Regions from separate parts of the Streptomyces sp. NPDC014995 genome, predicted to be linked through region 1. Evidence: riboswitches for the same ligand, from Rfam matches in the RefSeq annotation. Region 1 holds a riboswitch; each other region holds the start of a gene.
What was found. A riboswitch is a leader RNA that binds a small molecule or an ion and turns the genes downstream of it on or off. The one in region 1 is predicted to bind cyclic di-AMP.
Positions count from the first base shown of each region.

Region 2: another riboswitch for cyclic di-AMP. It lies ahead of ACF1A1_RS17000 (peptidoglycan DD-metalloendopeptidase family protein); the one in region 1 lies ahead of ACF1A1_RS28770 (transglycosylase family protein).
Region 3: another riboswitch for cyclic di-AMP. It lies ahead of ACF1A1_RS11125 (transglycosylase SLT domain-containing protein); the one in region 1 lies ahead of ACF1A1_RS28770 (transglycosylase family protein).

Region 1 is NZ_JBIBVX010000015.1:174,210-180,410, forward strand. It holds gene ACF1A1_RS28760 (cytochrome P450) at 1-185, shown strand, start outside; gene ACF1A1_RS28765 (transglycosylase family protein) at 369-1,430, shown strand; cyclic di-AMP (ydaO/yuaA leader) riboswitch at 1,635-1,801, shown strand; gene ACF1A1_RS28770 (transglycosylase family protein) at 1,806-2,498, shown strand; gene eno (phosphopyruvate hydratase) at 2,855-4,144, shown strand; gene ACF1A1_RS28780 (septum formation initiator family protein) at 4,289-4,765, shown strand; gene ACF1A1_RS28785 (DUF501 domain-containing protein) at 4,806-5,354, shown strand; gene ACF1A1_RS28790 (exopolyphosphatase) at 5,351-6,201, shown strand, end outside.
Region 2 is NZ_JBIBVX010000007.1:314,363-320,563, reverse strand. It holds partial or broken gene ACF1A1_RS17020 (hypothetical protein) at 76-766, shown strand; gene ACF1A1_RS17015 (TetR/AcrR family transcriptional regulator) at 808-1,428, shown strand; gene ACF1A1_RS17010 (SGNH/GDSL hydrolase family protein) at 1,531-2,316, opposite strand; gene ACF1A1_RS17005 (DUF6250 domain-containing protein) at 2,462-3,175, opposite strand; gene ACF1A1_RS17000 (peptidoglycan DD-metalloendopeptidase family protein) at 3,410-4,399, opposite strand; cyclic di-AMP (ydaO/yuaA leader) riboswitch at 4,404-4,562, opposite strand; gene ACF1A1_RS16995 (alpha-galactosidase) at 4,869-6,201, opposite strand, start outside.
Region 3 is NZ_JBIBVX010000004.1:316,459-322,659, reverse strand. It holds gene ACF1A1_RS11135 (carboxymuconolactone decarboxylase family protein) at 397-858, shown strand; gene ACF1A1_RS11130 (HAD family hydrolase) at 903-1,727, shown strand; gene ACF1A1_RS11125 (transglycosylase SLT domain-containing protein) at 1,749-2,225, opposite strand; cyclic di-AMP (ydaO/yuaA leader) riboswitch at 2,229-2,409, opposite strand; gene ACF1A1_RS11120 (polyprenyl synthetase family protein) at 3,421-4,431, shown strand; gene ACF1A1_RS11115 (outer membrane lipoprotein carrier protein LolA) at 4,719-5,930, shown strand; gene ACF1A1_RS11110 (ATP-binding cassette domain-containing protein) at 5,965-6,201, shown strand, end outside.

The DNA of each region.
Region 1 (6,201 bases):
GTCTGGAGGGCCAGACGGCGCTCGCCACCCTCCTCACCCGCCTGCCCGACCTCCGGCTCGCCGTCGATCCGGCCGAGTTGAGGTGGCGCGGCGGCCTCATCATGCGCGGACTGCGCACACTGCCCGTGGAGTTCACCCCCCGTCCCGCCCCCGGATCGTCCGCACCCCCCGCACCCGCCCGCTGACCGACCGTTATGTGCCGGTCCCGCGGAGCAAAGGTGACCATTCCTCAACTCTGTGATCTTCACGTGATCTGTGCGGCATTAACTTGTGACAAGTGATCGTCTGCCTATACGTTCACTCGTCAGCGCGGCGCCCCGGCATCACCCGCCGCGCGGGTCACTGCTGTCTCGAGAAAGGCCCCCCGCATGCTCTCCGGGAACGGTCGTCACCGTCGCCCCCGCCAGGCCCCGGCCCTCCTCGTCGCGGCCGGCGTGACCGGCTCCGCCATCGCCATCCCGCTGCTCGGCGCCACCGGTGCGAGCGCCGCCGACGGCACCGTGTGGGACAGGGTGGCGGAGTGCGAGACCGGTGGCTCCTGGAGCGCCGACGAGGGCAACGGCGAGTACGGCGGCCTGGCCCTGACCCAGGAGGACTGGGAGGCGTACGGCGGACTCGACTACGCCTCGCGGCCCGACCTGGCCAGCCGCAACCAGCAGATCTCCGTCGCCCAGAAGCTCCTCGCCGACCAGGGTGTCGGCGCCTGGGGCACCTGCGGGCTGACGTCGGGGCTGAGTGAGGACTCGGCTTCGGTGGACGTCGACACCGGCGTGGCGGAGGACTCGTCCGACTCCTCCATAACGTCCGGCTTGTCGGATCTGTCCAAGGGGTCGTCCGGCTCCTCGAACTCCTCCGGTTCCTCCGAGGGTTCCGGGGACGCCTCCGCCGACCCGTCCGCCGAATCCTCCGCGGACTCCGCGAATACGCCCTCCTCGCCCCCTTCGTCCTCTTCCTCCTCTACGCCGGACAACTCCTCCACGTCCGATACGTCCACCGGCTCCGGTGCGAGCGGCGTGCAGGCGGGGGGCGGCTCGGCCGCGGCGGCGCCCGAGGCGGACGACTCGGACAAGTCGGGTCAGAGTGCGGGTTCTTGGAGCCTCGTCGACACCGGAGCGGTCGACTCCGGGTCGACGGACAGCGGTTCCGCCGACACCGGTTCCACCGGCTCCGGCCGCCACCGGGGCGGCACCGCCGACGAAAGTGCGACCGACGGCACGTCGGCCGCCTCGTCCGGCCGTCACGCCGCCGGCACCCTCAGCGGCACGGCCGGCGCCTACACGGTCCGGGCGGGCGACTCGCTCACGTCCATCGCCGACTCCCTTGACCTCGACGGCGGATGGCGCGCGCTCTACGCCGAGAACAAGGACCTCATCGGTGCCGACCCGGGCAACATCGTCCCCGGTCAGACCCTTGCCACAGGGGTCCAATAGGGCGGAAAAGCCGAGAAAACGGCGGGAGTTCACGTCGCACTTCGCACTGAATGTCCGGTTTGGTGAAAGTGTGGGATGAGTCTCAGAAGCCCTGATCGTCTTTGAAATTCCGGCGATCGCGTGTCTACGGTCGTGACCGCTCGGCAACCCGAGCCCCGGCTGCCGCAACGCCGAATCCTGCCAGTGGCCGCCCGGGAACAGTCGTCGCGTCAAGCGCCGCAGGCAGGAGCGGGGGACCCAAGGTAAGTGCCGCACCGGGCAGTTGACGGCGGCGGCTAGGGGTGAAGCCACGCCTCCCGTGGAGGAGTGGCCGGGCAACTCAACCGGCCCGAACCCGACAGCTCACCTCGCAGGCGTCGGTGAGGGGATCGATCCATGCTGTTTTCCGTCAAGGGCAAGCACCGTCGTCCGTCCAAGGCCACTCGCGCCCTCGCCATCGCGGGTGTCACCACCGCCGCCGTGGCCGCCCCGCTGATGGCGGCCGGCACCGCCTCCGCCGCCACGGCCTCCGAGTGGGACGCCGTCGCCCAGTGCGAGTCCGGCGGCAACTGGTCCATCAACACCGGCAACGGTTACTACGGCGGTCTGCAGTTCTCCGCCTCCACCTGGGCCGCGTACGGCGGCACGCAGTACGCCTCCACCGCCGACCAGGCCAGCAAGGCGCAGCAGATCGAGATCGCCGAGAAGGTGCTCGCGGGTCAGGGCAAGGGCGCCTGGCCGGTCTGCGGCGTCGGCCTCTCCAACGCCACGTACAACGGCGGCTCCTCCTCGTCCTCCTCCGGCGGTTCCTCCAGCGGCTCCTCGGAGAGCACCCGCTCCACCGAGCAGCAGAGCGCCTCCCGCTCCGCCGAGCGTCCGGCCGCGAGCCAGAAGACGGTCACCACCCCGACCGGCAAGAAGGTCGAGAAGGGCGACGGCGAGTACAAGGTCGTCCAGGGTGACACCCTCAGCATCATCGCCGAGAAGCAGAACGTCGAGGGCGGCTGGGAGAAGCTGTTCCAGCTGAACAAGGACATCGTCGAGGACGCCGACCTCATCTACCCGGGCCAGCAGCTGCACCTCAAGTGACATCCGGCTGCCAGTAAGGCCGCAGGCCCCTCACGGACGAGGTCCGCACGCTGAAGACCTCGTGAGGGTCCCCCCCGTCCCCACGGGCTCCCCGCCCCGGTGCGTCTTCCCCCGTACGCACCGGGGCGGGGTTTTTCCATCCCGGGCGTGGTCCGCGGTTCGCTCCTTGTTCCCGGGATTCCCCCGCCCTCTTTGTTCCGACCGGGAACAATGTGTACCGTCAGTCTGTCCACGGGACGGTCGGTCGGCTGCCGACGGCCCCGGGACGGTTAGGCTCTAGTCGCTGGGCTCAGCGGGCTCCATCACGGTCCGCGTGCTCCGCACTACCAGCGTCACATCCCAAGAAGGAGATGCTCGTGCCGTCCATCGACGTCGTCGTAGCCCGGGAAATCCTGGACTCCCGAGGCAACCCCACGGTCGAGGTCGAGGTCGGCCTCGACGACGGCAGCACGGGTCGTGCCGCCGTCCCGTCCGGCGCCTCCACCGGCGCCTTCGAGGCCATCGAGCTCCGCGACGGTGACCCGAACCGCTACCAGGGCAAGGGTGTCGAGAAGGCCGTCCTCGCCGTCATCGAGCAGATCGGCCCGGAGCTGGTCGGCTACGACGCCACCGAGCAGCGCCTGATCGACCAGGCCATGTTCGACCTGGACGCCACCGACAACAAGGGCTCCCTCGGCGCCAACGCCATCCTCGGCGTCTCCCTCGCCGTCGCCCACGCCGCCTCCGAGGCCAGCGACCTCCCGCTCTTCCGCTACCTGGGCGGCCCGAACGCGCACCTGCTGCCGGTGCCGATGATGAACATCCTGAACGGCGGCTCGCACGCCGACTCCAACGTGGACATCCAGGAGTTCATGATCGCCCCGATCGGCGCGGAGTCCTTCTCCGAGGCCCTGCGCTGGGGCACCGAGGTCTACCACACCCTGAAGAAGGTCCTGAAGAGCAAGGGCCTGTCCACCGGCCTCGGCGACGAGGGCGGCTTCGCCCCGAACCTCGGCTCCAACCGCGAGGCCCTCGACCTCATCCTCGAGGCCATCAGGGAGGCCGGCTACACCCCCGGCGAGCAGATCGCCCTCGCGCTCGACGTCGCCGCGTCCGAGTTCTACAAGGACGGCTCCTACACCTTCGAGGGCAAGGAGCGCTCCGCCGCCGAGATGACCGAGTACTACGCCGAGCTCGTCGAGGCGTACCCGCTCGTCTCCATCGAGGACCCGCTGTTCGAGGACGACTGGGAGGGCTGGAAGACCATCACCGCCAAGCTCGGTGACAAGGTCCAGCTCGTCGGTGACGACCTGTTCGTCACCAACCCCGAGCGTCTGGCCCGCGGTATCGAGGAGGGCGCCGCCAACGCGCTGCTGGTGAAGGTGAACCAGATCGGTTCGCTCACCGAGACCCTCGACGCCGTCGAGCTGGCCCAGCGCAACGGCTTCAAGTGCATGATGTCCCACCGCTCCGGCGAGACCGAGGACGTCACCATCGCCGACCTCGCCGTCGCCACCAACTGCGGCCAGATCAAGACCGGCGCCCCGGCCCGCTCCGAGCGCGTCGCCAAGTACAACCAGCTGCTGCGCATCGAGGAGATCCTCGACGACGCCGCGGTGTACGCCGGCCGCAGCGCGTTCCCGCGGTTCCGCTCCGCGAATCAGTAGGCGCGGCACGGGCCGGCCCCTGCTCCGAGGGCGGGGGCCGACCCTCACCGGGCTCATCGTCAGCCAGTCGTACGTACGTCCCCGTACTCGGTCCCGTACCGTGTCCGGGGACGTACGCACGTGTGAGACGGGAGGCGGGGACAGATGGCCGTGAAGGACCGGGACCGTTTCTCCACCGCGACGAGGATCCGGTTGCTGGGCGAGCAGACGGCGGCCCGTGTCTACCGCTCCCAGACCCGGCGCCAGGCCCGCCGCTCCCGCCTCACCGGCCGCGCGGCCCTGCTCGCGCTGGTCCTGTGCTCGCTGGTCGTGGCCCTGGCCTACCCCATGCGGCAGTACGTCTCCCAGCGCGCCGAGATCGCCGATCTGGAGCGCGAGAAGGAGCAGGCCAGGGAGCGGGTGGAAGAACTGCGCGACCTCAAGGCACGCTGGCAGGACGACGCGTACGCCGAGCAGCAGATCCGGCTGCGGCTGCACTACGTGATGCCGGGGGAGACGGGCTACATCGTCATCGACCCGGCCGCGGCGAAGCAGACCCGCGCCGACCTGGGGGCCGCCGACCGCCCCTGGTACTCGAACGTCTGGGACGGGGTCGACAAGTCCGACGCCTCCGACCAGTGACGGACAGACGGACAGACAGAAAGACAGCCTGAAGACAGTCATGGAAACGCCCCCGCCGCCCACCCCGCGCACCGAGCCCACCGACGCGGACGTCGAGGCCTTCAAGCAGCAGCTCGGGCGCCCGCCGCGCGGTCTGCGCGCGATCGCGCACCGCTGCCCCTGCGGCCAGCCCGACGTCGTGGAGACGGCCCCCCGCCTCCCCGACGGCACGCCCTTCCCCACGCTGTACTACCTGACGTGTCCGAAGGCGAACTCCGCCATCGGCACGCTGGAGGCGAACGGCGTGATGAAGGAGATGACGGACCGCCTGGCGACCGACCCGGAGCTGGCCGCCGCCTACCGGGCCGCCCACGAGGACTACGTCCGGCGCCGGGACGAGATCGAGGAGCTGAAGGGCTTCCCGAGCGCGGGCGGCATGCCGGACCGGGTGAAGTGCCTGCATGTGCTCGTGGCGCACTCCCTGGCCGCCGGCCCGGGGGTGAACCCCCTGGGCGACGAGGCGCTGGAGATGCTGCCGGAGTGGTGGCGCAAGGGCGCGTGTGTGGGCCCGGGCGCGTCGCGGGCACCCGAAGCGGAGGAGGGCCGGTGACCCGCGTCGCCGCCGTCGACTGCGGTACGAACTCCATCCGTCTCCTCGTCGCCGACGCGGACCCGGAGACGGGCGAACTGGTCGAGCTGGACCGCCGTATGACGATCGTCCGCCTCGGCCAGGGCGTCGACCGCACCGGCCGGCTCGCGCCCGAGGCACTGGAGCGGACCTTCGCCGCCTGCCGGGAGTACGCGGCCGTCGTCAAGGAACACGGCGCGGAGCGCCTGCGTTTCGTCGCCACCTCCGCATCCCGGGACGCGGAGAACCGCGACGAGTTCGTGCGCGGCGTGCTGGAGATCCTGGGCGTGGAGCCCGAGGTCATCTCCGGCGACCAGGAGGCCGAGTTCTCCTTCACGGGCGCGACGAAGGAGCTGACCGGCCGGGAGGACCTGACGAGGCCCTACCTCGTGGTGGACATCGGCGGCGGCTCCACGGAGTTCGTCGTCGGCGACGACCACGTGCGCGCGGCACGCTCGGTCGACGTCGGCTGCGTACGGATGACCGAACGGCACCTGGTGCACGAGGGCGTCGTGAGTGACCCGCCGGGCGCGGAGCAGATCGCGGCGATGCGCGCCGACATCGAGGCCGCCCTGGACCTGGCGGAGCGGACGGTGCCGCTGCGCGAGGCGCACACGCTGGTGGGCCTGGCGGGCTCGGTCACCACGGTCTCGGCGATCGCGCAGGAGCTGCCGGAGTACGACTCCACGGCCATCCACCACTCCCGCGTCTCCCGGGACCGGGTCCGCGAGATCACCGACTGGCTGCTGCACTCCACGCACGCCGAGCGCGCGGCGGTTCCCTCGATGCACCCGGGCCGGGTGGACGTGATCGCCGCGGGGGCCCTGGT
Region 2 (6,201 bases), on a different contig from region 1:
GCCGCGTCGGCACGGCGGCCGCACGCTCTCGACACTGACCCACCGTTCAGTAACGGTTACGGTCGAGGAACCCGCGTGACCGCCCCCTTGCTCTCCCTCACCCGGACCGACGACATCACCGGCCGCCAGGGCTTCCTGGTCGCCGACCGGCTCGTGCGCGGTGTGTGCAGCGGCGGTCCGCGGATGCGGGAGGGCTGCACCCTGGAGGAGGTCACCGAGCTGCCGGACCACCGGCGAGGATCCGGGGCAGGCGCAGGACGCGGTGGACCGGGCGGCCGCCGAGGCGGGGCCCGCCTTCGTCGGTCCAGGCCGTCTACCCACTGCCCGACGAGACCGCGGTTCGGGGGCGGCTCGCGGACGCCTTCAGTCGTGGCCGTCGCCGACGTCAAGGGCACGATCGCCGATCCGGCGGGTCTCGACGTGGAGACGCTGCCGGCCGCGCGGGACGCCCACGGCACCGTCGACCGCTCCGCCCTGCGTGCCACGGACCGGGAACTCCGAGGAACTGCTCCACGCGCGCGCGGTGCGCGTGTTGCCTGACGTCGTGGTCAACTCCGGGAACAAGGCCTGTTGGTGGACGCTCCTCGGCGACGTCGGCGCGGACGCGGACGAGGCGTTCGCGTACACGCGCCGCTCGATGCGGGCGCTGGTCCAACCGGTGCAGGCGCATGCCGACACCGACGGGACGACGCCCCGGACCGCCGCGCACGCGATCGCCGTACGGCGGCTGCCGGTGGTCGCGGAGCCGTTCGGCCGCCACCGGTGAAGGCGTCGGCGCAGGTCGCGGGCCCTGTGTAGGGTGACCGCGTGGCGAGAGTCCGGTTGAGTGTGGCCGAGCGGCGCGAGGAACTGCTGCGGGCCGCCATCGAGCAGATCGAGGCGCGGGGCGTGGCGGCGGTCAGGATCGCCGACGTGGCCGCGGCGCTCGGCGTGAGCAACGCACTCGTGCTCTACCACTTCTCGACCAAGGAGAAGCTCGTCGCCTCCGCGTTCGCGTACGCGGCCGAGGACGACCTGAGGCACCTGCGCAAGCTGCTCGGCCGCCGCACCACCGCCCTGCGCCGGCTGCGGTCGGCCGTGCGCTGGTACGCGCCGACGGGCCAGGCCAAGGGCTGGCGGCTGTGGATCGAGGGCTGGGCGGTGTCGCTGCGCGAGCCCGCCCTGCGGAAGGTCGCCCGCGACCTCGACCGGCAGTGGAAGGCGGCGCTGGCCGAGGTCATCGCGGAGGGGGTGGCCGCGGGCGAGTTCCACTGCCCGGACCCGTCCGGCACCGCCCTGCGCCTGACGGCCCTGCTCGACGGCCTCGCCGTGCAGCTGACCTCCTACGACGGCGCGGTCTCCCGGCCCCGCGCACGGGAGTGGGTGGACGAGGCACTGGCCCGGGAACTCGGGCTGGAGACGCGGACGTTGAACGCCGAGCGACTCTGAGCCCTTCAGGCTGTCGGCGCGGGGGTGTCAGTCCCGTCTGCTCACCTCGCGGGTGCGCGGCCGGCCGCCAGGCGTCGGCGGCCGGCCGCGCACCGGCGGGGCTCACGCCACGGAGGCGATCCGCATCTTGATGTCGTCCGGCGACAGCGTGCCCTTGGCCGTCACATGGTCGCCCGAGGACTCCCCGCGCAGCCGGCGCCCGATCCACGGCACGAGGTACTCGCGCGCCCAGTGCACGTCGTCGCGCCGAATCTCGAGGGTGCCGCGCGGCGGGAGCGGCGGCCAGGGCTGCTCCGGGTCGGCGGGCACCTCCAGGCCGAGGACCTGCCCGGCGCGCAGGGCCACGCGCGTGTGCCCCTCCGGGGAGAGGTGGAGCCGGTCGTGGTCCCAGGCCCGGCGGTCCTGGACGGACTTCAGGGACCACAGGTCGAGCACCGGGCAGCCGTACCGGTCGGCGATGGCGCGGACGTGCCCGTTGTAGGTGGCGATCTTGCCGCGCAGGTGCTTGAGCACGGGGACGCCACGGGTGTCGAAGCCGGTCGTCACCATGACCGTCCCGGCCGCGGAGGTCAGCGCGGCGATCGCCCGTTCGAAGCGCTCCGCGACCTCGTCCGGGTCGGTGCCGGGACGGAGGATGTCGTTGCCGCCCGCGCAGAAGGAGACCAGGTCGGGCGCGAGTCGCACCGCCTTCGGCAGCTGGTCGGCCATGATCTGGTCGAGCAGTTTGCCGCGCACCGCCAGGTTCGTGTAGTTGAAGTCGCCCTCGGGCCGCAGGTCCGCGAGCAGCACCGCGAACCGGTCGGCCCAGCCGACGAATGCCCCGTCGGGGCCGGGGTCGCCGACGCCCTCGGTGAAGCTGTCCCCCACCGCCACGTACGACCCGATCACTGATCTGCTGTCATTCTTCGAATCGTCTGCCACAGCAGTGCATGATTCACCTTCGAATGTGACCTACGCGACCGTAGGCGAGGGTTGACGGGCGGTGAGATAAGCCACTCCTAAAGAATTTGCCAATCAGGGAATAGACCCCCCGTCAGCCGCGTCGATGCGACGACCACACCCGGAACCCGCTGATCCGGAAGTGGCTCCAGGTGGTGCGGAACGCGAAGTGCCCGCTGGTGTACGGCTCCGGGTCGGTGTGGTCGAAGACGAGCCGCCCGTTGTTCCACCACTGGACGGTGGAGCCGTCGGAGACGACACGGACGCGGTTCGGCTCATTGGCCACGAGCAACGGTTCGGTGTAGTCGAGGACGAGCGGCCGCACCCCCGCCCGGCCGACGTAGCGGCGCAGCCGGGTCGTGGTGTTGGTGTTGGCGCCGTAGCCGACGTAATACGCCCTCAGGTGGTCGTATTCCGCCAGCGCCCCGCCCCTGGGGGTCGCGAAGAGGTCGTCCGGGGAGCGGACGTCGACGGCGTTCCAGAAGTTGTTGAGGTCGGAGACGCGGTCGTTGACGCCGCCCGCGGCGACCGGGGTGGCGGTGTACTCGAGGACGTACGGCCCTTGGAGGCGCTGCTTGAACCAGATCGTCGCGCCGGCGGGTACGTCCACCTCCAGGATCCCGCGGGAGGCGGTGACCGTGCCGCCCTTCTCGAGTTCGACGGCCCACCGGCCGAGGCCGTGGCGGAAGTCGTCGTGGGCGACGAGACGGCGGTGGCGGGACGCGGCGCTCGCGGTGGCGGCCGGGGCGAGAGCGGCCAGGGCGGCGCCGGCGGCCAGGGTGCCCAAGGCCCTGCGGGTGGTCGTCATGGAGTACGGCTCCTTCGGTGGGCCGGGTGGTGTGGGTGACGGACCTCCGCCCCCACGTCCAGAAAGCGCTTTCCCCTGTCGGGGATCACTGTGCCCCCACTCCACCCCCCTTGTCGATGCCTCCGGAGGCCGTCCGCACGCACGCCGAAGGCCGGACCCGGGAAGGTGCATTCCAGGGGTCCGGCCTTCGGCGTGCGTGTTCGGGCAGGGGTCGTGCGGTGGTCGTGCCGGAGGTCAGCCGACGGAGACGCCGTGCGAGCGCAGGTAGGCGATCGGGTCGAGGTCCGAGCCGTAGTCCGGCGTGGTGCGGATCTCGAAGTGCAGGTGCGGGCCGGTCACGTTGCCGGTCGCGCCGGAGAGGCCGATCTGCTGGCCCGCGGAGACGGACTGGCCGGCCGAGACCGAGAGCGAGGACAGGTGGGCGTACTGGGCGTAGTAGCCGTCGGCGAGCTTGATGACGACCTGGTTGCCGTACGCCCCGCCCCAGCCGGCGGAGACGACCGTGCCCGCGCCGACGGCCTTGAGCGAGGTACCGGTCGGGACGACGAAGTCGACGCCGGTGTGGTAGCCGCTGGACCACATGCTGCCGGCCATGCGGTACGGGGTGCCGACGGTGGCACCGGCCACGGGCTTGGTGTAACCGCTGGAGTTGCCGCCGCTCTCGGCGACCTGGGTGGTCGACGTCTGCGACGACGAGGACTCCGAGGCCTTCGACGACTCCGACGCCTTGGAGGGCTTCGAGGGCTTCGAGGACTTCGAGGACTTCGAGGACTTCGACGAGGAGGAGGAACCGGACGAAGCGGACGGCGTCTTGGGGGCGCCGGTCGTGGCCTTCTTGCCGATCGACAGCTTGAGGCCGGGGTGGATCAGCGACGGGTCGTCACCGACCGCCGCACGGTTGTCCTCGTACAGCTTGTGCCAGCCACCGCTGACGTTCTGCTCGTCCGCGATCTTCGAGAGGTAGTCGCCGGCCCGCACCGTGTAGGTACGGGGGGTCGCGGCGGCCTTCGACCCGGTGGCGGCCTGCTGCGCGACCGGAACGGCCTGGACGGCCTTTCCCGAGACCGAGGAGACCGACTCGGCCGCCGGCTTGGCGGGCGCGGCGTGGGCGCCGGTGGCCCCCATGAGCGGAAGGGCGAGCGCGGCGCCCCCGGTTCCGGCGACGGCTATGGAGCGGGTGAAGCGCTGGGTTTTCGGACGGCGGTGCTTACCCTTCGCGGGCATGGCGAATTCCTCTCCGGCGCCTGCGAGGTGAGCTGTCGGGTGCGGACTGGAGATGCCCGGCCGCGCCGAGGCGCGGCTTTACCCCAAGCCTGTTCCGGAGACCGGAACAGGCGGTTCTGCCTGTGGGTCCCCCGCTCCTGCCGTGCACGGGTGAGTGTGCGGACTCCGGGCGGCGGCAGGATTCGGCGGCCCGTCCGGATTGGTGTGGAACGTAAGCGACCAAGACGCACAGGGACAAGCGAAGGTTGTGCTGTCACGGCATTTCTCGTGATCCGCCGTGGGAATTCCCGGTCACCGTCCGTGAGCCAAAAGGCCAGCCTTTCACCGAAGACCCTGGAAAAGCACCCGAATTACGTGAACATGACGGGCGACGCTCGGTCACGAATATGACGCTCCTCACGTGACACGTCTCCAGGTTCGTTTACTCCAGAGCGAGTTGGAACGAAGGATTCCAATTCGGACAGAACTCTCAGATGCGACGCAGCCGGATAACCGCCGCATCAAGGTCACCACGCAACCCGGTACGCAGCCCGTGATGCAACAACACCGCCCCTCGGTGCACTTCGCCCGTTTCGAGGCATTCGTACGAGACTGTCGGGTCGAGGCCGCGCAGGCGCAGCGCCGGCACCGGCTCGCCGTACCGCTGCGTCTGGAGCCAGGCGAGGACGACGGTCTCACCCCCGCGCACGTACTGCACGGCGCTCAGCCCGCCCTCCGGGGGGCGCAGCCGGTAGAGGTCGCCGTGCTGCACGAGGGGCCGGATCTCCTTGTAGAGGTCGACCCACCGCCGAGCCTCGGCGAGCTCCTCCTCGGTCCACCCGGAGAGGTCGCCGCCGACGCCGAGCACTCCGGCCATGGCGCTGACGAACCGGAAGCGCAGCGAGCTGGTCCGGCCGTTCAGCTGGGTGTTGGGGCTGTCGGTGACCCAGGCGGCCATCACGCGCGCGGGATGGATCTGGCTGAAGCCGTGCTGGATGGCGAGGCGGTCCAGCGGGTCGGTGTTGTCGGAGGTCCACACCTGGTCGGTACGGCTCATGACCCCGAGGTCGATCCGGCCGCCGCCGCCCGAGCAGGACTCGAAGGCGACCCCCGGGTGGGCCGCCCGCAGCCGGTCCAGCAGCGCGTACAGGGCGCGCACGTGGTCGACCCAGAGCCGCTGCGGGTAGGGGTCGTCGGGCCAGCCGGCGTCGGTGAAGCAGCGGTTGAAGTCCCACTTGACGTAGTCGATGGGAGCGCTGGACAGCAACGTGTCGAGCTGCTGCCAGAGGTACTCCTGCACGTCCTCACGGGCGAGGTTGAGGACGAGCTGTTTGCGGAGTTCCGTCCGCTTTCGCCCCGGTTGGAACTGCACCCAGTCGGGGTGCGCCCGGTACAGGTCGCTGTCGGGGTTGACCATCTCGGGCTCGACCCAGATGCCGAACTGCATGCCGAGCGCATGCACGTGGTCCGCGAGGGGCCTCAGGCCCTTCGGGAAGCGGTCGGGGTTGGGCCGCCAGTCACCGAGGCCGGCGTGGTCGCCGGTGCGCGCGCCGAACCAGCCGTCGTCGACCACGAACAGCTCGACGCCGACGTCCGCGGCCCGGCGTGCGAGGGCCGCCTGTTGCTCCTCGGAGATGTCGAAGTAGGTGGCCTCCCAGGAGTTGAACAGCACGGGCCGGTCGCGCTCGGCGTCCGGGATCACGTACGCGCGCTGGTAGGCGTGCCAGGCGCGGCTCGCGCCGCCGAAGCCGCCGTCGGTCCACAGGCCGGCGAAGACGGGCGTGGTGAAGGACTCCCCCGCCGCCAGCCGCAGCAGGCCCGAG
Region 3 (6,201 bases), on a different contig from region 1:
CTGACCCCCCGATCAAGTCCCCCCTGGACTCTTTGGACGGTACCGCTCCAGCCAGTTCGGGCGGTAGGTAGCGGAGCATGTTGTTGCCAACCGGTGCAGAGGCCTTTAACCGGTCCGTACCCGGCGTTGCGGCAGAAAGCCGTTTCTCGCCCTGCCGCGACCCTGCCGAATTTTTGCCCGCGCTTTTCTTCGGCGGCCCTGTCACATCTTTCGCGCCCGCTCCGTCAGTGCGGTGGAACCGTCAGTGCGGTGAAGACGCCGGTGCGGCCGAGGCACCCGCCGAGCACCCGCACGCACCACTCACTCGCACGTGCTCACACACACCGCACCTACTCACACACCGCACCTACTCACACACCGCACCTACTCACACTCACGCACCGAAGGAGACCGGCCATGCAGGCTCGGATGAAGAACCCCGCGTACATCCTTCCCGGCGCCGCGAAGGGCGTCGGCATGCTCCTCCAGGCCATCGGCGAGGGCGGCCTGCCGCGGGAGCTGGCGGAGATCGTCGGGTTGCGCGCCAGCCAGATCAACGGGTGCAGCGCCTGCGTCCACGGGCATGTGCACAACCTGCGCAAGGCGGGGGTGAGCGAGGAGCGGATCGCCTCCGTCTCCGCCTGGCGCGAGGCGCCGTTCTACGACGACGCCGAGCGCGCCGCGCTCCAGCTGACCGAGTCGGTCACCCGTCTCGCGGACCGCTCGCACGAGTGCGTGCCGGACGCGCTGTGGGACGAGGTGGCCGACCACTTCGACGAGAAGCAGCTCTCCGCGCTGATCCTCGTCATCTCGCTCACCAACCTGTTCAACCGCCTCAACGCCACCATCAAGGAGCCCGCGGGCATCACTTGGGACTGAACGGGCGGTGAGTTGGAGGCGGCCGGGATCCGTATTCTCTGATCATGGCCGCACCCCTCGCACACGCCGCGCGCTGCGCGTACTCCCTCATCGCCACCGACCTGGACGGAACGCTGCTCCGCGGCGACGACACGTTCTCCGACCGGTCGCTCGACGCGCTCGCGCGGGTGGCGGCCGCCGGCGCCCGCCACCTCGTGGTGACGGGCCGTCCGGCGCCCCGGGTGCGGCCGCTGCTGGACAACCTGCACAGCAGGGGGCTGGCGGTGTGCGGCCAGGGCGCGCAGTTGTACGACGCCGGCGCGGACCGCCTGCTGTGGTCGGTCACCCTGGACCGGGAACTGGCCGAGACCGCCCTCGGCAAGATCGAGGCGGAGGTCGGTCAGGTGTACGCGGCCGTGGACCAGGACGGCGTCGACGGGCTGACGCTCATCGAGCCGGGCTACCGGATGCCGCATCCGACCCTGCCGGCCCTGCGTGTCCACTCGCGCGACGACCTGTGGTGCGCGCCGATCAGCAAGGTGCTCCTGCGCCATCCCACCCTGTCCGACGACGAGTTGGCGGCGACGGCCCGCTCGGTGGTCGGCTCGCTCGCGACCGTCACCATGTCGGGGCCGGGCACGGTGGAGCTCCAGCCGTGCGGCATCACCAAGGCGACGGGCCTGGCGCTGGCCGCCGAACACCTGGGTCTGGGGCGGCAGGACACACTCGCCTTCGGCGACATGCCCAACGACATCCCGATGTTCGACTGGGCGGCGCACGGCGTCGCGATGGCCAACGGCCACCCCGAACTGAAGGCGGTGGCCGACGAGGTGACGACATCGAACGAGGACGACGGCGTGGCCGTCGTCCTCGAACGCCTCTTCCCCTGAGTACCGGTGGGGGAGCCGGGATCAGTACGGGCCGAAGACGTTGTCGATCGAGCCGTACCGGTGCTGCGCGTAGTGGCAGGCGGCGGTGATGTTGGCGACCGGGTCGTACGGGTCGTACGAGGTGCCGGCCACGTGGTACGCGGCGAAGGTCGGGTCGATGACCTGGAGCAGGCCCTTGGACGGGGTGCCCTTGGCCGCGTTGGAGTCCCAGAGGTTGATGGCGTTCGGGTTGCCGGACGACTCGCGCATGATGTTGCGGTAGATGCCGTTGTACGTGCCCGGAATGCCCTTCTCAGCCATGATCGCGAGCGACTCGCGGATCCAGCCGTCGAGGTTGTTGGGGTACCCGGCGACCGTGGTGGCCGGCGTCGTGCCGGCCGCGGAGGCGCTGGTCGCGCCGAGGAGCGGGAGGGCGAACACGGCGGCGCCGGTGCACATGACGGCGACGGTCCGGGTGAGACGGGTGCGGGCGCGGCGGGGCTGGGCGGCAGCGGGCATGGCGAAGTTCCTCTCCGGCGCCTGCGGGGTGAGCTGTCGGGTTCGGGCGGGAGGTGCCCGGCCGGCCGCCGTGGGGGTACGGCGACGCGACTTCACCCCGAGCCGGTCCCGTACGTGCGATGACGTACGGCCCGGCGTCCTACCTGGGTCCCCCGCTCCTGCCGTGCGCGAGTGTTCGTCGATGGGTGGCGAAGGGCGGCGGCAGGATTAGGCGTCCGCCCGACTGGCCGGGAACGTATGCGAGGGCACATGTCCGGAACAAGTACCGGATTCACAGAACACCCCTATTGACCTTGATCGGAGGCCTATGGGGTGCTTGATCCTTTGCTGTCGTCAAACGTCAACTCACTTACCGGAAAAGCGGAATAACAGCGTCCGGCGTCGGTCGTGGCATCGATGGTGAAGTGAGCCAAGTCACCACCCTTAACAAGAGGGGTGAATCGGACAATAAACCTCAAGTCCCTTTTATGGGACGCGATGTGGGGCGGCGCGGCGCGGCCGGCCGAGTGTGGCCGGGAGGGTGAAGCCCGTCGCCCACTTCCGGTGGGGCCGGCTCCGCGGTCGGCACGGGAGGAGAGGGTGAGGGTGAGGGCGGGGCGCATGGGAGGCAGGCGTGATTCCGGTCACGTACGGACCCCTCACCGGAGTGCGCGGCGGCAGGACCGGACCGGTGGCGACCGCGGCGCGCATCCCCCGGCGTGCCGTCACCCGGCCAGGTGACGGCGGCCCGCCACGTACTCGACCCGGCCGCACGTCATACGGGCCGCGGCCGCCGAGAGGCACCGGTTCCGGACGAGCCGGCCTGCTCAGGTCGCCGGGGAATGTGTGAGCAGACCCTTGGGACGGCAAGGGAAAGGCATGGCCGTCGTGGAGAGGGCGCCGTCGCGGAGGGGGCGCCCCTCGGGGACGCGACGTCTGCCTTCCGCCTCCGCGCGGGACATGAATCACCGCTTCCCGGTCAGTCGATGAATGTCCGCCCGTGTCGATGGATCGGAAAGGTGCCGGTCGTGATCCGAAGCCGCCCGGGCTGATCCGGACACCTCCCGGCGCCTCCCGGTCGAGCGACCGGGGACCGGGGGACGTGGGGGCTTATCGGTGATCGAAACGTGACCGGATACGCTGACTCGAGTGATGGCAGCGACCTATCGACAAACCGTGTAATCGCCAGTAGACACCAGCAGACAGGAGACCCCTCGTGACCGTCGTCGGGCCGTTCGGGCTGAGCGTGCGGGACCAGGCTCTGGAAGCCGATGTCCAGGCCGGATTGGCGGCTGTCGAGGAAGGCTTGCTCGAGGCCACCAAGAGTGAGGTTCCGTTCATCACGGAGGCCGCCCAGCACCTGGTGCGGGCGGGCGGGAAGCGGTTCCGGCCGCTGCTCGTGATGCTCGCGGCGCAGTTCGGTGATCCGTACGCGCCGGGCGTGGTGCCGTCGGCCGTGGTGGTGGAGCTCACCCACCTGGCCACGCTGTACCACGACGACGTGATGGACGAGGCGGCGGTACGGCGGGGGGTGCCGAGCGCGAACACCCGCTGGGGCAACTCGGTCGCCGTCCTCACCGGTGACTTCCTCTTCGCCCGTGCCTCGCACATCCTCGCCGACCTCGGGCCCGAGGCGGTGCGGGTGCAGGCGGAGGCGTTCGAGCGGCTGGTCACCGGGCAGATCCTGGAGACGGCGGGGCCGACGGACGGTCGGGACCCGGTCGAGCACTACCTCGACGTGCTCGGCGGGAAGACCGGGTCGCTGGTGGCGGTGTCGTGCCGGTTCGGGGCGATGATGTCCGGCGCCGACGACACGGTCGTGGACGTGCTGACGCAGTACGGGGAGCGGCTCGGGGTCGCCTTCCAGCTCGCGGACGACGTGCTGGACATCGCGTCGGACTCGCACGAGTCGGGCAAGACGCCGGGGACGGACCTCCGGGAGGGCATCCCCACGCTGCCGGTGCTGCGGTTGCGGGAGCAGGCGGCTCGGCTGTCCCGGCCCGAGGACATCGCGCTCTGCGAGCTGCTGGACTCCGACCTGAGCGACGACGCGCGGCACGCCGAGGCACTGGCGGCCCTGCGGGCCCACCCGGCGCTGGAACAGGCCCGGCGGGACACCGTGCGGTACGCGAAGGAGGCGCGGTCGGCGTTGGCGCCGCTGCGCGAGTGCGGGGCCAAGGCGGCGCTGATGGAACTGTGCGACGCGGTGGTGCACCGGGCCGGGTGAGGCGCCGCCCTCGCCCACCCGCCCGCCCGAGCGGGTGTCTTGAGCACCCTCCGGTCGCGCCGCCCCCGACGCCCTCCCCCTACGGGTAACCCCCGCCCGCCCCACCCCGTGTCATACCGCAGGCGTACGTGGAGTTGAGTCCTCGGGCTGACGAATGTGGTCGGCTGATTTGGTGAGATGGAAACCACGGAAATCACCACTCCTCACCGATTCGGGTGAGAATGGCGGCTCGGGTGGGGACCTTCGCGAGATGACCAGCCGCCGCCGACGACGGAGGTAAGGCACACATGGCACCGTACGCATCCGACGACAGCACGAACGCCGGGGAGGCCGACGACCCGCGCGTCGGGCGGCGCAAGGCCCTGCGGTACGTCGTTCCGGTCACCGTGGCGGGCGTCGCGGCGGCGACGATCGGGCTCGTCCCGGCGCTGGCCGACTCGGGCGACCCCGACCTGCCCAAGATCAGCGCACAGCAGCTCATCGAGAAGATAGCCGCATCGGACGTACAGCAGCTCTCCGGCACCGTGAAGATCAGCACCGATCTGGGCCTGCCCGACCTGGGCGGGCTGGAGAGCGGGCTGCTCTCCGAGGCCACGGGGGAAACCGGCGGCTCGTCCGCCGACCCGTCCGCGAAGCTCACCGAACTCGCCTCCGGCACGCACACCCTGCGCGTCGCCGCCGACGGTCCGGACAAGCAGAAGCTCTCGCTGCTGGAGAACGCCGCCGAGTACAGCGTCATCCACAACGGCAAGGACCTGTGGGGGTACGACAGCGCCTCCGACGAGGTCTACCACTCCACCGTCGAGGAGGGGTCGAAGGACGCCGAGGCGCCCGTGCCCGCCACGCCCAAGGAGCTCACCGAGGAAGCACTGAAGGCCGTCGACGACACCACGTCCGTCACCGTCGACGGCACCGTCCGGGTGGCCGGCCGCGACGCCTACAAGCTGCTGGTCAAGCCCAAGCAGTCCGGCTCGACCGTCGGTGCGATCAGCGTGGCCGTGGACGCGAGCACGGGGCTGCCGCTGAAGTTCACGCTGACCCCGGCGAGCGGCGGCGCCGCCGTCGTGGACGCCGGCTTCACCCAGGTCAGCTTCGCCAAGCCGGCCGCCTCCACCTTCGACTTCACCCCGCCCCAGGGCGCGAAGGTCACCGAGGGCGACGCCGGCGACGGGGCCGGGGCGCCCGAGCACTCGGGCAAGCTCCCCGAGGAGGACTTCGGCCGGGACCTCGCCGGCCTCGACGTCCTCGGCGAGGGCTGGACCTCCGTCGCCACCTTCGACACCGGCGGCGAGGGCGTTCCGTCCTCCGGGGACATCCCCGACGCGGGCGCTCTCGGCGGCTTCCTGGACTCGTTCGGCGACAAGGTCACCGGCAAGTTCGGCTCCGGCACCGTCTTCTCCACCCGTCTGATCAACGCCCTGGTCACGGACGACGGCAAGGTCTACGTCGGCGCCGTCACCAAGGACGCCCTCGTGAAGGCGGCCGGCTCGGGGCAGTAAGTACCCTGACGAGTACCGACGATCGGGGGAGCCGATGGACGACGACGCGGCGGAGGCGCCCGGGGCGGTGCCGGGTGTGGGGGACACCGTCATCCACACCCGCGCCCTCACCAAGCGCTACCGCGGCGGACAGCTCGCCGTCGACGGCCTCGACCTGGCCGTCCCGGCGGGCAGCGTCTTCGGCTTCCTCGGTCCGAACGGCTCGGGCAAGACCACCACGATCCGCATGCTGATGGGCCTCATCGAGCCCACCTCCGGCACGGCGCGGGTG